Regions from separate parts of the Cryobacterium sp. TMB1-7 genome, predicted to be linked through region 3. Evidence: riboswitches for the same ligand, from Rfam matches in the RefSeq annotation. Region 3 holds a riboswitch; each other region holds the start of a gene.
What was found. Region 3 has a riboswitch for thiamine pyrophosphate ahead of thiM (hydroxyethylthiazole kinase). Riboswitches for the same ligand answer to the same signal wherever they lie in the genome.

Region 1: it holds a riboswitch for thiamine pyrophosphate, as region 3 does, so the genes downstream of both, E3O60_RS14755 (ECF transporter S component) here and thiM (hydroxyethylthiazole kinase) in region 3, are expected to answer to the same signal.
Region 2: it holds a riboswitch for thiamine pyrophosphate, as region 3 does, so the genes downstream of both, E3O60_RS11155 (hypothetical protein) here and thiM (hydroxyethylthiazole kinase) in region 3, are expected to answer to the same signal.

What each region holds. Positions count from the first base shown of each region.
Region 1 is NZ_SOFZ01000029.1:350,568-353,835, forward strand. Features, by position in the region: gene E3O60_RS14750 (ABC transporter ATP-binding protein) at 1-1,157, opposite strand, end outside; gene E3O60_RS14755 (ECF transporter S component) at 1,168-1,845, opposite strand; TPP riboswitch at 1,877-1,987, opposite strand; gene E3O60_RS14760 (hypothetical protein) at 2,070-2,396, opposite strand; gene dinB (DNA polymerase IV) at 2,406-3,268, opposite strand, start outside.
Region 2 is NZ_SOFZ01000024.1:60,369-63,636, forward strand. Features, by position in the region: gene E3O60_RS11150 (formylglycine-generating enzyme family protein) at 57-1,058, shown strand; gene E3O60_RS11155 (hypothetical protein) at 1,195-1,917, opposite strand; TPP riboswitch at 1,908-2,008, opposite strand; gene E3O60_RS11160 (fructose-specific PTS transporter subunit EIIC) at 2,096-3,268, shown strand, end outside.
Region 3 is NZ_SOFZ01000023.1:8,768-12,035, forward strand. Features, by position in the region: gene E3O60_RS10295 (alpha/beta fold hydrolase) at 1-670, opposite strand, end outside; gene E3O60_RS10300 (isocitrate lyase/phosphoenolpyruvate mutase family protein) at 708-1,508, opposite strand; gene E3O60_RS10305 (hypothetical protein) at 1,641-1,907, shown strand; TPP riboswitch at 1,941-2,041, shown strand; gene thiM (hydroxyethylthiazole kinase) at 2,033-2,851, shown strand; gene thiE (thiamine phosphate synthase) at 2,848-3,268, shown strand, end outside.

The sequences.
Region 1 (3,268 bases), on a different contig from region 3:
GTGAGCTCGGCACGCACGGTCCCGGCGAGGAACTGGTGCTCGGGGTCCTGGAAGACGGTGCCGATGCGCGCCAGCAGGTCGCGGGAGCGCCATCGGTGCGGGGCCGGCCCGAGTCCCCCGGCGAGGGCATCCGTTGCGGTCAACCGCCCGCCCGCGGGGGCCAGAAGCCCGGCCAGGGTGAGCGCGAAAGTCGACTTGCCGGTGCCGTTGGGTCCGGTGAGAGCCGTGGCCGTGCCGGCGCGCAGGGCGAGGTCGAGGCCGTGTGCGACGACGACGGCCTGTTTGCGGGCGAACGGCACCCGTCCGACGGCGAGGTCATCGGCGCTGAGCAGGACTTCCGCGCCGGGACCGTCGGAGCGGGGGCGCCGGTCGGGCGTCGCGGGTGGGAACCTGGGTATCCACACTCCGGCGGCGGCGAGCCGCTCCCCTTCGGCGCTGAGCACGCTGTCGGTGGGTCCGTCGGCGAGGATGCCGCCGGCCGGGTCGAGCACCACGATGCGGTCCACGACGTGCTGCCAGACCGCGACGCGGTGCTCGATCACGATGAGGGTCGCACCCGACGCCTCCACGGAGCGCAGCACGGCGTCGCGCACCTCGACGACACCGTCAGGGTCGAGGTTGGCGGTGGGTTCGTCCAGCAGCACCAGGCCCGGGCGCATGGCGAGCACCCCGGCCAGGGCCAGGCGCTGCTTCTGGCCGCCGCTGAGCGCGCTGGTCGGGTGCCGCAGAGGCAGGTCCAGGCCCACGTCCGCGAGGGCCCGACCGACCCGGGGCCAGATTTCGGCGCGCGGAACGGCGCGGTTCTCACAGCCGAAGGCGACGTCGTCGCCCACCCTCGCAAGCACGACCTGCGAGTCCGGGTCCTGCAGCACGAGGCCCACCCGGCCGCGGGACGCGCTGGGGCGGCGGCCGTCGATGAGGAGTTCGCCGGTCTCGTCGCCGTCCTCGTCATCGCCGAGCACACCGGCGAGGGCGTGCATCAGCGTGCTCTTGCCGGCTCCGCTGGGTCCGAGCACGAGCACCCGCTCCCCCGGGCGGATGTCGAGATCGAGCCCGGAGACCGCGGGGCGGGACCGGCCGGCGTGCCGCCAGCCCCAGCCGGAGGCCGTGACCCTGGCGCCGGTCACGGCCGGGCCTCGGCGACGCGGAGCGGGCATCCGGTGCGGGTCACCGGGCAGGCTGGGTGTCGACCCGGTCGGTCGGGCCCGATTCGCGGCCGGCGGCGAACCGGCTCAGCGCGCCGGTGCGGGCGAGTCCGCGCACCGCCAGCCAGGACAGCAGCCCGGCGAGCACGGTACCGGAGACGACGGCGGAAACCAGGTAGACGATCTTGGGGCCGATGTCGAGGGCCGCGTAGCTGGTGAAGGTGGTGTCGAGCAGACCAACGGCGATGCCCGCGCCGGCGCCGGCCAGGAGGGCCACGCCCAGGCGCCAGTTGGCGTACAAGAACAGGGCCAGCACGATCTCCGCGCCCAGCCCCTCGACGACACCCCAGATCAGGGTGGAGAAGCCCCACTGGGTGCCGATGAGCATCGAGACGACGGCGGCGACGACCTCGGTGTAGACGGCCGCACCGGGCTTGCGGATGATGAGTCCGCCGAGCACCCCGGCGAACAGCCAGCCGCCGGCCAGGAGTCCTTCGAGCCCGGGGGTGAAGGCCAGGAGGGCGCTCAGCGGCGACCAGGCCAGGCCCCATGCCCAGAAGATCACGCCGCTGGCGACGCCGATGACGCTGGCCACGACGATGTCGACGACCCGCCATTTCAGCACCCGCGGTTTCCGCGACGTGGAGAGAGAGGTGGCGGACGAAGTCCTGGAAGGCTGGGTGTTGATTGACGCGTGCACTGTACGTGCCCTTTCCGTAGAGGAATACTGGGCACGGGATTGAGAAGCCTCCCTGCGCTGGCATGATCCAGATCAGGTTCGACGGTCGAAGCTGAAGTAGCTTCCTCTCAGCCCGGTTCACCGGACTCCCGTGTTCAGCTTCGAGTATAGAACTCCCCGGGCGCATCCGGGCAATGCAAGGCGTCGCGCGACAATTTCTGCGCGCGAGGATCTCGCTGCTAGTGCTAGCGCTTGAGCGCGCGGATGATGCGCGCGATGGCCTTGCCGGCGACCCAGACGAAGGGGATGCCGACGGCCAGCAGCGAAATCACATTCGGTTCGAAGCGGGCCGCTCCGCCGGACTTAACGTAAGCGCCGATCGGGATGGCCATGCCACCGCCGCCACCGCCGGCCGCCGCGGACTCGTCACCTTCGCCGCCACCGCCAAAGCCGTACTGCACCAGGGCCACCGGAACGATCGTGACGCCCTCGATCTGCACGGGGTCTCCGTAGGCCGACCTGACGCCGATGGATCGAGCGTTTTCTGCGAGCTTCAAGGCGAGATTAGTCATGGTGAGAGGCTACTCCCCCTCTCCCTGCGGCGTCCCGGCGTTCGGTGTTCCGAACGGATGGACATCACGCTTCGGAGCACTTCCGCCGCCCAGCTGCGAGGCCGGCCGCACGATCCCCCGGCCGAACCGGGCGGTGACGGTGTCCACGGCCAGTTCGGCTTCCCGCCAGTCGTCGTCATCGTCCCACAGGCCCATGCCGGCACCATCGCCGGAGCCGAGTTGCTCGGCCCGCACTCCGATCAGGCGCACCCGGATGCCGCGGGCCGCGAGCACGTCGAAGCTCGCGGTGACCTCCTCGTATATCCGCCGGCCCACGTTGGTGGGCTCGGCCAGGGTGCGCGACCGGGTCACCGTGCTGAAGTCGGCGTAGCGGAGCTTGAGCACCACAGTCCGTGCGACGAGGCCGTTGCCGCGCAGCTTGGCGGCCACCGCATCCGCTTGGCGCAGGAGTTCGCTGCGCAACCGGGCGACATCGGTGACGTCATGTTCGAAGGTCACCTCGTGGCCGACGCTTTTCTCCTCGCGTTCGAGGTTGATCGTGCGCGGGTCGATGCCCCAGGACAGATCGTGCAGTTTGTGCGCGCTGGCGACGCCGACGGCACGCTGCAGCATCTCGAGGGGGGCGTGCGCGATATCGCTCACGTGCCGCAGCCCGAGCCCGAGCAGCACCTGTTCGGTGCTGGCGCCCACCCCCCAGAGGGCGCCGACGGGCAGCGGATGCAGGAAAGCGATTGTGTCCTCCGCGGGGATCACCAGCAGCCCGTCGGGCTTGGCCCGTCCGGAGGCCAGCTTGGCCACGAATTTAGTCGACGCGGCGCCGACCGAGCAGGTGAGTCCGGTCTCGGCGAACACACGGGCGCGGATCTTCCGCC
Region 2 (3,268 bases), on a different contig from region 3:
AGCCTGGTCCCGCCGGCAGGGTGGTCGCGGCGACGGAGGAGCGCTAGGGTCTGCGCGTGACGACGGATGAGCACGGGTGCTGCGCGCCCGCACACGAGGTGATACGCCAGGCCCGGCTGGCCGTGGGCGTAGACGATGCGGAGGCACCCCCGGGCACAGCCATGTCCCAGCTCCCCCCGGCACCGGCCGCTCCCGGCTCACTCGTCCGGCATCACCTCGACCAGGCGCTGGTGCCGGCGCAGGTCTTCGCCATGGGCGACGCCGACGGCGCGGGCAATCCCGGCGACGGCGAGACCCCCGTGCACGAAGTGCGGCTGGATGCCTTCTCCATCGACACGACGACGGTCACCAACGCCGCCTTCGCCCGGTTCGTGGCCGATACCGGGTATCGCACCGAGTCGGAGCTGTTCGGCTACTCCGCGGTGTTCCACCTCGCGTTGCAGGCCGACATCGATGACGTGGTCGGCCAACCCCCGCAGACACCCTGGTGGCTGGGGGTGCGCGGCGCGGACTGGGCGCATCCGGCCGGCCCCCGTTCGTCGCTCGACGGGCTGGCCGAGCATCCGGTGGTGCAGGTGAGCTGGAACGACGCGCTGGCCTACTGCGCCTGGGCGGGGCGACGGCTGCCGACCGAGGCCGAGTGGGAGTGCGCGTCGCGCGGCGGGCTGGCCGGCCGGCGCTACCCGTGGGGCGACGAGTGGGAGGAAGGGCAGCGCTGCAACATCTGGCAGGGCCGGTTTCCCGCGGTGAACACCCTGGCCGATGGCTGGCTCAGCACCGCCCCGGTGCGGGAGTTCGCGCCGAACGGCTACGGCCTCTGGCAGAGCGTGGGCAACGTCTGGGAGTGGTGCGCCGACTGGTGGGCGGAGGGCTATTACGCGCACTCCCCCGCCGAGAATCCGGCCGGCCCGGCGACGGGCGAGCAGCGTTCGATGCGCGGCGGCTCGTACCTCTGCCACGACTCCTATTGCAACCGGTATCGCAACTCCGCTCGGGCCTCCAACACCGCGGATTCCGCGGCCGGCAACGTGGGCTTCCGCACCGTGGCGCTGACCTGATCCGGCGCCGCCGAAGCACAACTCGTGCTCGATTCCGCCGGCGTGGCCGACCGCCTCGTCATTCCGGGGCGATCGCCGGTCGGCGGCTGGGAATCGCAGGAGTCATGCATCCGCGGGTGCGGATGGTTGTGGTCTGCTACCCCGGCGCGTGCAGCCGGGGCGCGTCGAAGAAGAGCAACTCGAGGGCCGCCGACCGCGCGAACACGGCGCGCATGAGCGCCCGGTCGACGGCCGTCGCGGTGGCCGCCGCGGTGTCGGTGAGCAGGATTGCCTGCCGGGTCGCGGCCGCGAACCCCTCGTCGGCGTAGGTCTCCAGCCAGTCGGCGTACGGATGCGCCGCGTCGCGCCGGCTCGCCGTGAAGCCGGCGTGCAGGCGCTCGCCGACATCCGCGTAGAGCCAGTAGCAGGGCAGGACCGCGGCCAGCAGCACCGCATAGTTGCCTGCCGCGCTGACCGCGACCAGGTGGTCGACGTAGGACCGGGTCACCGGGCCGGGCGCCGGGCGCGTGTCATGGCCGGTCAGCCAGGTGCGGTGCAGCTCGAGTTCCACCTCGATGCAGTTGGCGGCGCCGGTAGCCCAGAATTCCCGTTCGGCGGGGGTGGGCGCCAGGACGCTCGCCTGCGCCAGCACCCGGGAGTACGCGGCGAGGTAGAGGGCATCCTGGGCCAGGTAGTAGGCGAAGTGGCCGGCGGACAGGCTGCCGTCGCCGAGTTCCGCGATGAAGGGCAACGCATCGATGGCGGTGCGGGTTTCGGCGATGTCGGCCCAGAGCAGCCTGCTGAACGGTTCGGTGCGGCCCGGCTCCGGCCGCAGATCCGGGTCGGCATCCCCGCGTGATTCGGCGGCGTGAACGTTCATGGCGACATCCCTTCGCTAGTGCTAACTAGTCAGGTTCGACGGGTTTGGATCTCAGCGTCCGCATCCGGCGGAGGCACCCCGTGTCGCGTCCCACCCTAGCGGCCGGCAGGGCCGAAAGACTCTCGAATGCACCGGGCGCCGAACTGTACGCTGGACAGGCTGCTGCATTCTTCACCGGGTGAGCACGCGCTCCATGGCCGACGGGCCACCGGTCGTCGGCGTCGTCCTGGAAGGACACCGCACCATGCCTGACACCCCGACCGACACCACCATCGCGCCGCCCACGGTGTTGATCCTGGCGATCACGGCCTGCCCAACGGGCATCGCCCACACCTACATGGCTGCCGAGAAACTCGACGCGGCCGCCACCGAACTCGGCTACGAGATCCGGGTCGAGACGCACGGGTCCGTCGGAGTCGAAGGCACCTTCAGTCAGGCCGACATCGACCGCGCCGACGCTGTCGTCGTCGCCGCCGACACCCAGATCGACCTGTCCCGCTTCGGGGGCAAGCGCATCGTCTCCACCCGCGTCTCCGACGGCATCCACCGCCCGGCCGCGCTGATCGCCGAGGCGCTGGCCGCCGCCCCCACCGGCCGCGCCGCCGTGACCACGGATGCCCCGGCGAGCGCCGGGAAACGCGACATCGGCGGTTTCATCTACCGCGCGCTGATGAACGGCGTGTCGTACATGATCCCGTTCGTCGTCGTCGGCGGGCTGCTCATCGCGATCTCGCTGTCGATCGGCGGCGAGGCCACCCCGCAGGGACTCGTGATCCCCGAGGACAGCTTCTGGTTCACCATCAACCAGATCGGCGTGCTCGGCTTCACCCTGATGGTGCCGATCCTCTCCGGCTTCATCGCCTACGCGATCGCCGACCGGCCCGGGCTCGCACCCGGCATGATCTGCGGTTGGATCGCCACGACCGGCTCCTTCTACAACTCCGAATCGGGTGCCGGTTTCATCGGCGGCATCGTCACCGGTTTCCTGGTGGGCTTCGTGGCGCTGGGCATCAAGAAGATCCCCGTGCACCGCTTCATCAAGCCGATCATGCCGATCCTGGTCATCCCCGTGATCACCACCCTCGTCGTCGGCGGACTGTTCGTGCTCGCCCTCGGCCAGCCGATCGCCTGGGTGTTCTCCTCGATGACCGACTTCCTCTCCAGCCTCGACGGCGGCAGCGTCGTCGTGCTCGGCCTGATCCTGGGCGCGATGGTCGCGTTCGACATGGGCGGCCCGATCAACAAGACGGCGTTCCTGTTCGGTTCCGCGCTGATCGCCTCCGGCAACCCGGGCCCGATGGGCATGGTCGCCGCGGCCATCGCCGTGCCGCCGCTGGGCATGGGGCTGGCC
Region 3 (3,268 bases):
CCTGCGCCAGGCCGATCAGGATGCCCGCCGGGTCGGCCCCGGCGAAGAACAGGTCCTGCGCCGCGGGATGCCAGGCGCCGGTCGCCTCGTGCTCCCGGGCCTGGGCCGTCCACCGCGACCAGGCGATCGGGGCGAGGTAGGGGAACAGGTGGTTCAGGTCGGAGGCGGTCGTCGCCGCCGTCGCCGCTATCCGGTGCGCGACGTAATCGGCGTACCAGGGCTCGGCGCGGTGCCCCGTGATGATGTGCGAGCTGTCGTCGGGGACGGTCACGAGCCACTGCGCGGGCGGGGTGAGCAGGCACAGGCTCGCCAGCCGATGAGGGTGGCGGGCCGCATAGGCGAGCGCGACGCGGGTGCCGGCCGAGTGGCCGAGCAGCTCGATCTCGGCCAGCCCCAGGTGCCGGCGGAGCGCCTCGACGTCGTCGGCCAGGGCGGGCCAGGATGCGGCGGGCGCGGTGGGCGATGGCGACGACGCCCCCACGCCCCGCTGGTGCAGCACCACGAGGGTGCGCAGGCGGGTGAGCCCGGCCAGATCGCCCAGGTACTCCGGATGCCGGGCCGGCCCGCCGGCCAGCACGACCAGCGGCGGGCGCTCAGGCGCGCCCGCCGCATCCGGGGTCAGAACGTCGTAGTGCAGAACGGTCTCATCGTGCGACGCGAAGCTGGGCATGACCCCACCGTACCGAGCCGCCCACGCCGAGGCCGGGTTAGAGCTCGAAGGGGAAGCCGAGGTCGTCGGGGTAATCGCCGAGCGCGGTGAGCTGGGCGGCGGCGCGCTGCAACGCGGCGAGGGCCAGGCCGAGGGTACCGGGGCCGAAGCTGACCCTGGAGACGCCGAGTTCGGCCAGCCGGGCCAGGGGAACGGCGCCGGGGTTCCCGATCACGGAGATGCGGCCGTTCACCTCGTCGAGGGCGCGCTTGACCTTGTCTTCGTCGCCCAGGCCGAGGAAGAAGATCACGTCGGCGCCGGCGTCGAGATAGGCGTTGGCACGCTGAACGGCCTCGGCCCACTCGCCGCCGCCCGCGAGGGTGTCGACGCGGGCGTTGATCACCAGCGGCACCCCGGCCGCCTCGGCGCCCTCCCGCGCCGCGGCGACCCGGGCGGCCGCGGTGGGGATGTCGAACTGCGGCGCCTTGGTGGCGCCCACGGAGTCTTCGATGTTGATGCCGGCGGCCCCGGCCTCCTCGATCAGGCGGCGCACGTTGCGGGCGACCCCCGCGGAATCCGCCGCGTAGCCCTTCTCGAAGTCGACCGAGACGGGCAGGTCGGTCGCTCCGGTGATAATGCGGGCGGCGATGATGGCCTCGTCGACGGTGAGGCCCTCGCCGTCCGGCAGGCCGCGCACGTTGGACACCGAGTGCGAGGCACTGGCGAGGGCTTTCACGCCCGGGGTCTCGGAGACGATCTTGGCGGTGATCGCGTCCCACACGTTCGTGACGATCAGTGGCGTGCCGGGCACGTGCAGGGCGTTGAGGAGTTCGGCCTTGTTCAGCAGTGTGGTTGTCATCGGTCCAGTGTGCCGGGTGCGCCGGTGTAAACGCTGGAGGGTTTCAGACAAAGACAAAGACGCAGCGCTGTCAACCGTGTATACACGTCGCCGCTTTGGTCTTAGCGTGAGATCTACACCGAGGGAGATGTCATGCAGGCTCACACCCTCACGGTCGGCGAGCGCCTGTTCCGATTGCGCAGCTCGTGCGACGTGACCGCGCTCGTAGCAGCCCTCACGGCCGCCGTCCGGCAGGGTGGCGGAATGGTCAGGCTACCCGTCGTCGGCGATGTCGGTGTGGAGGCGCTCGTGTCACCCGGCGTCAGCGTGGTGCTGGAGACCTTCGAGGTGGATCCGCTCGCGCTTCTGGACCCGGCGGTGCCGGTGCCGTGGTTCGCCGTCGACGATTTCGACTACTAGTCCGGGTGTGAACAATCCGGCCGCTAGGGTTTCGGTAGTGACACGGGGTGCCCTGCCAAACGGCCGGGGCTGAGAAAACACCCGTTGAACCTGATCTAGTTCGTACTAGCGAAGGGATGTCCCGGATGACCATCCGTCTGACACCAGAGAATGCTGCCCATCTGCTCGACCGTCTGCGCGAGAGCCAACCTCTCGTACAGTGCCTCACCAACGCGGTGGTGACCAACTTCACCGCCAACGTGCTGCTGGCCCTGGGAGCCGCGCCCGCGATGGTGGACGTGCCCACCGAGGCCGGACCGTTCGCCGGGGTGGCCTCCGGAGTGCTGGTGAACGTGGGCACCCCGCACGCCGAGCAGCGCAGTGCGATGCTCGAGGCCGCGTCGGCCGCACACGCCGCCGGCACCCCCTGGGTGCTCGACCCCGTCGCGATCGGCGTGCTGCCGGTGCGCACCGGGCTGGCTCGCGAGCTGCTGCACTTCCGGCCCACGGCCATCCGCGGTAACCCGTCGGAGATCATCGCCCTGGCCCAGCTGGGCACCGGCGGCCGAGGCGTCGACGCCACCGACTCGCCGGAGGGCGCCGCCGACGCCGCCGCCCTGCTCGCCCGCAGCACCGGAGCGAGCGTAGCCGTGTCCGGCGCGGTCGACCTCATCACCGACGGTTCGCAGACCATCCGGGTGGCCAACGGTCACGTGCTGCTCACCCGGGTCACCGGCGGCGGATGCGCGCTCGGCGCGGTGACCGCCGCCGTGCTCTCGCTCGTCGACCGTGACGAACCCGGCGCAACGCTCGCCGCGACCGCCGCCGCCACGCTGCTGTACACCGTCGCCGCCGAACTCGCCGCCGCCGACGCGGCCGGGCCGGGCAGTTTCGCGGCGCACTTCCTCGACCGGCTGCACTCCCTCGACGGCGCCACCATCATCGACCGGGCGCGGCTGGCGTGAGCGATCTCTCGCTCTACCTCGTCACCGACACCGCCCTGTGCGCTGCCAGGGGCGTGCTGAGAACCGTGATCGACGCCGTCGCCGGCGGCATCACCACCGTGCAGGTGCGCGACAAGACCGGGTCGGACGACGACGTGCTGCGCCTGCTGCTGCAGGTGGCCGACGCGGTCGGTGACCGCGCCACCGTGGTCGTCAACGACAGGGTCGACGTGTACCTGCGGGCGCTCGCCGAGGGCGCCGCCGTGCACGGCCTGCACGTGGGCCAGGGCGACGAAGCCGTGGCCAGAGTGCGCGACAGGGTCGGCTCCGACGCGATTGTGGGCATCACCGCCAACACCCCGGCCGAGCTCGACAGGGTCTTCGCGCTGCCCCCCGGAACCGTGGACTACCTGGGCGTCGGCGTCATCCGGGCCACCA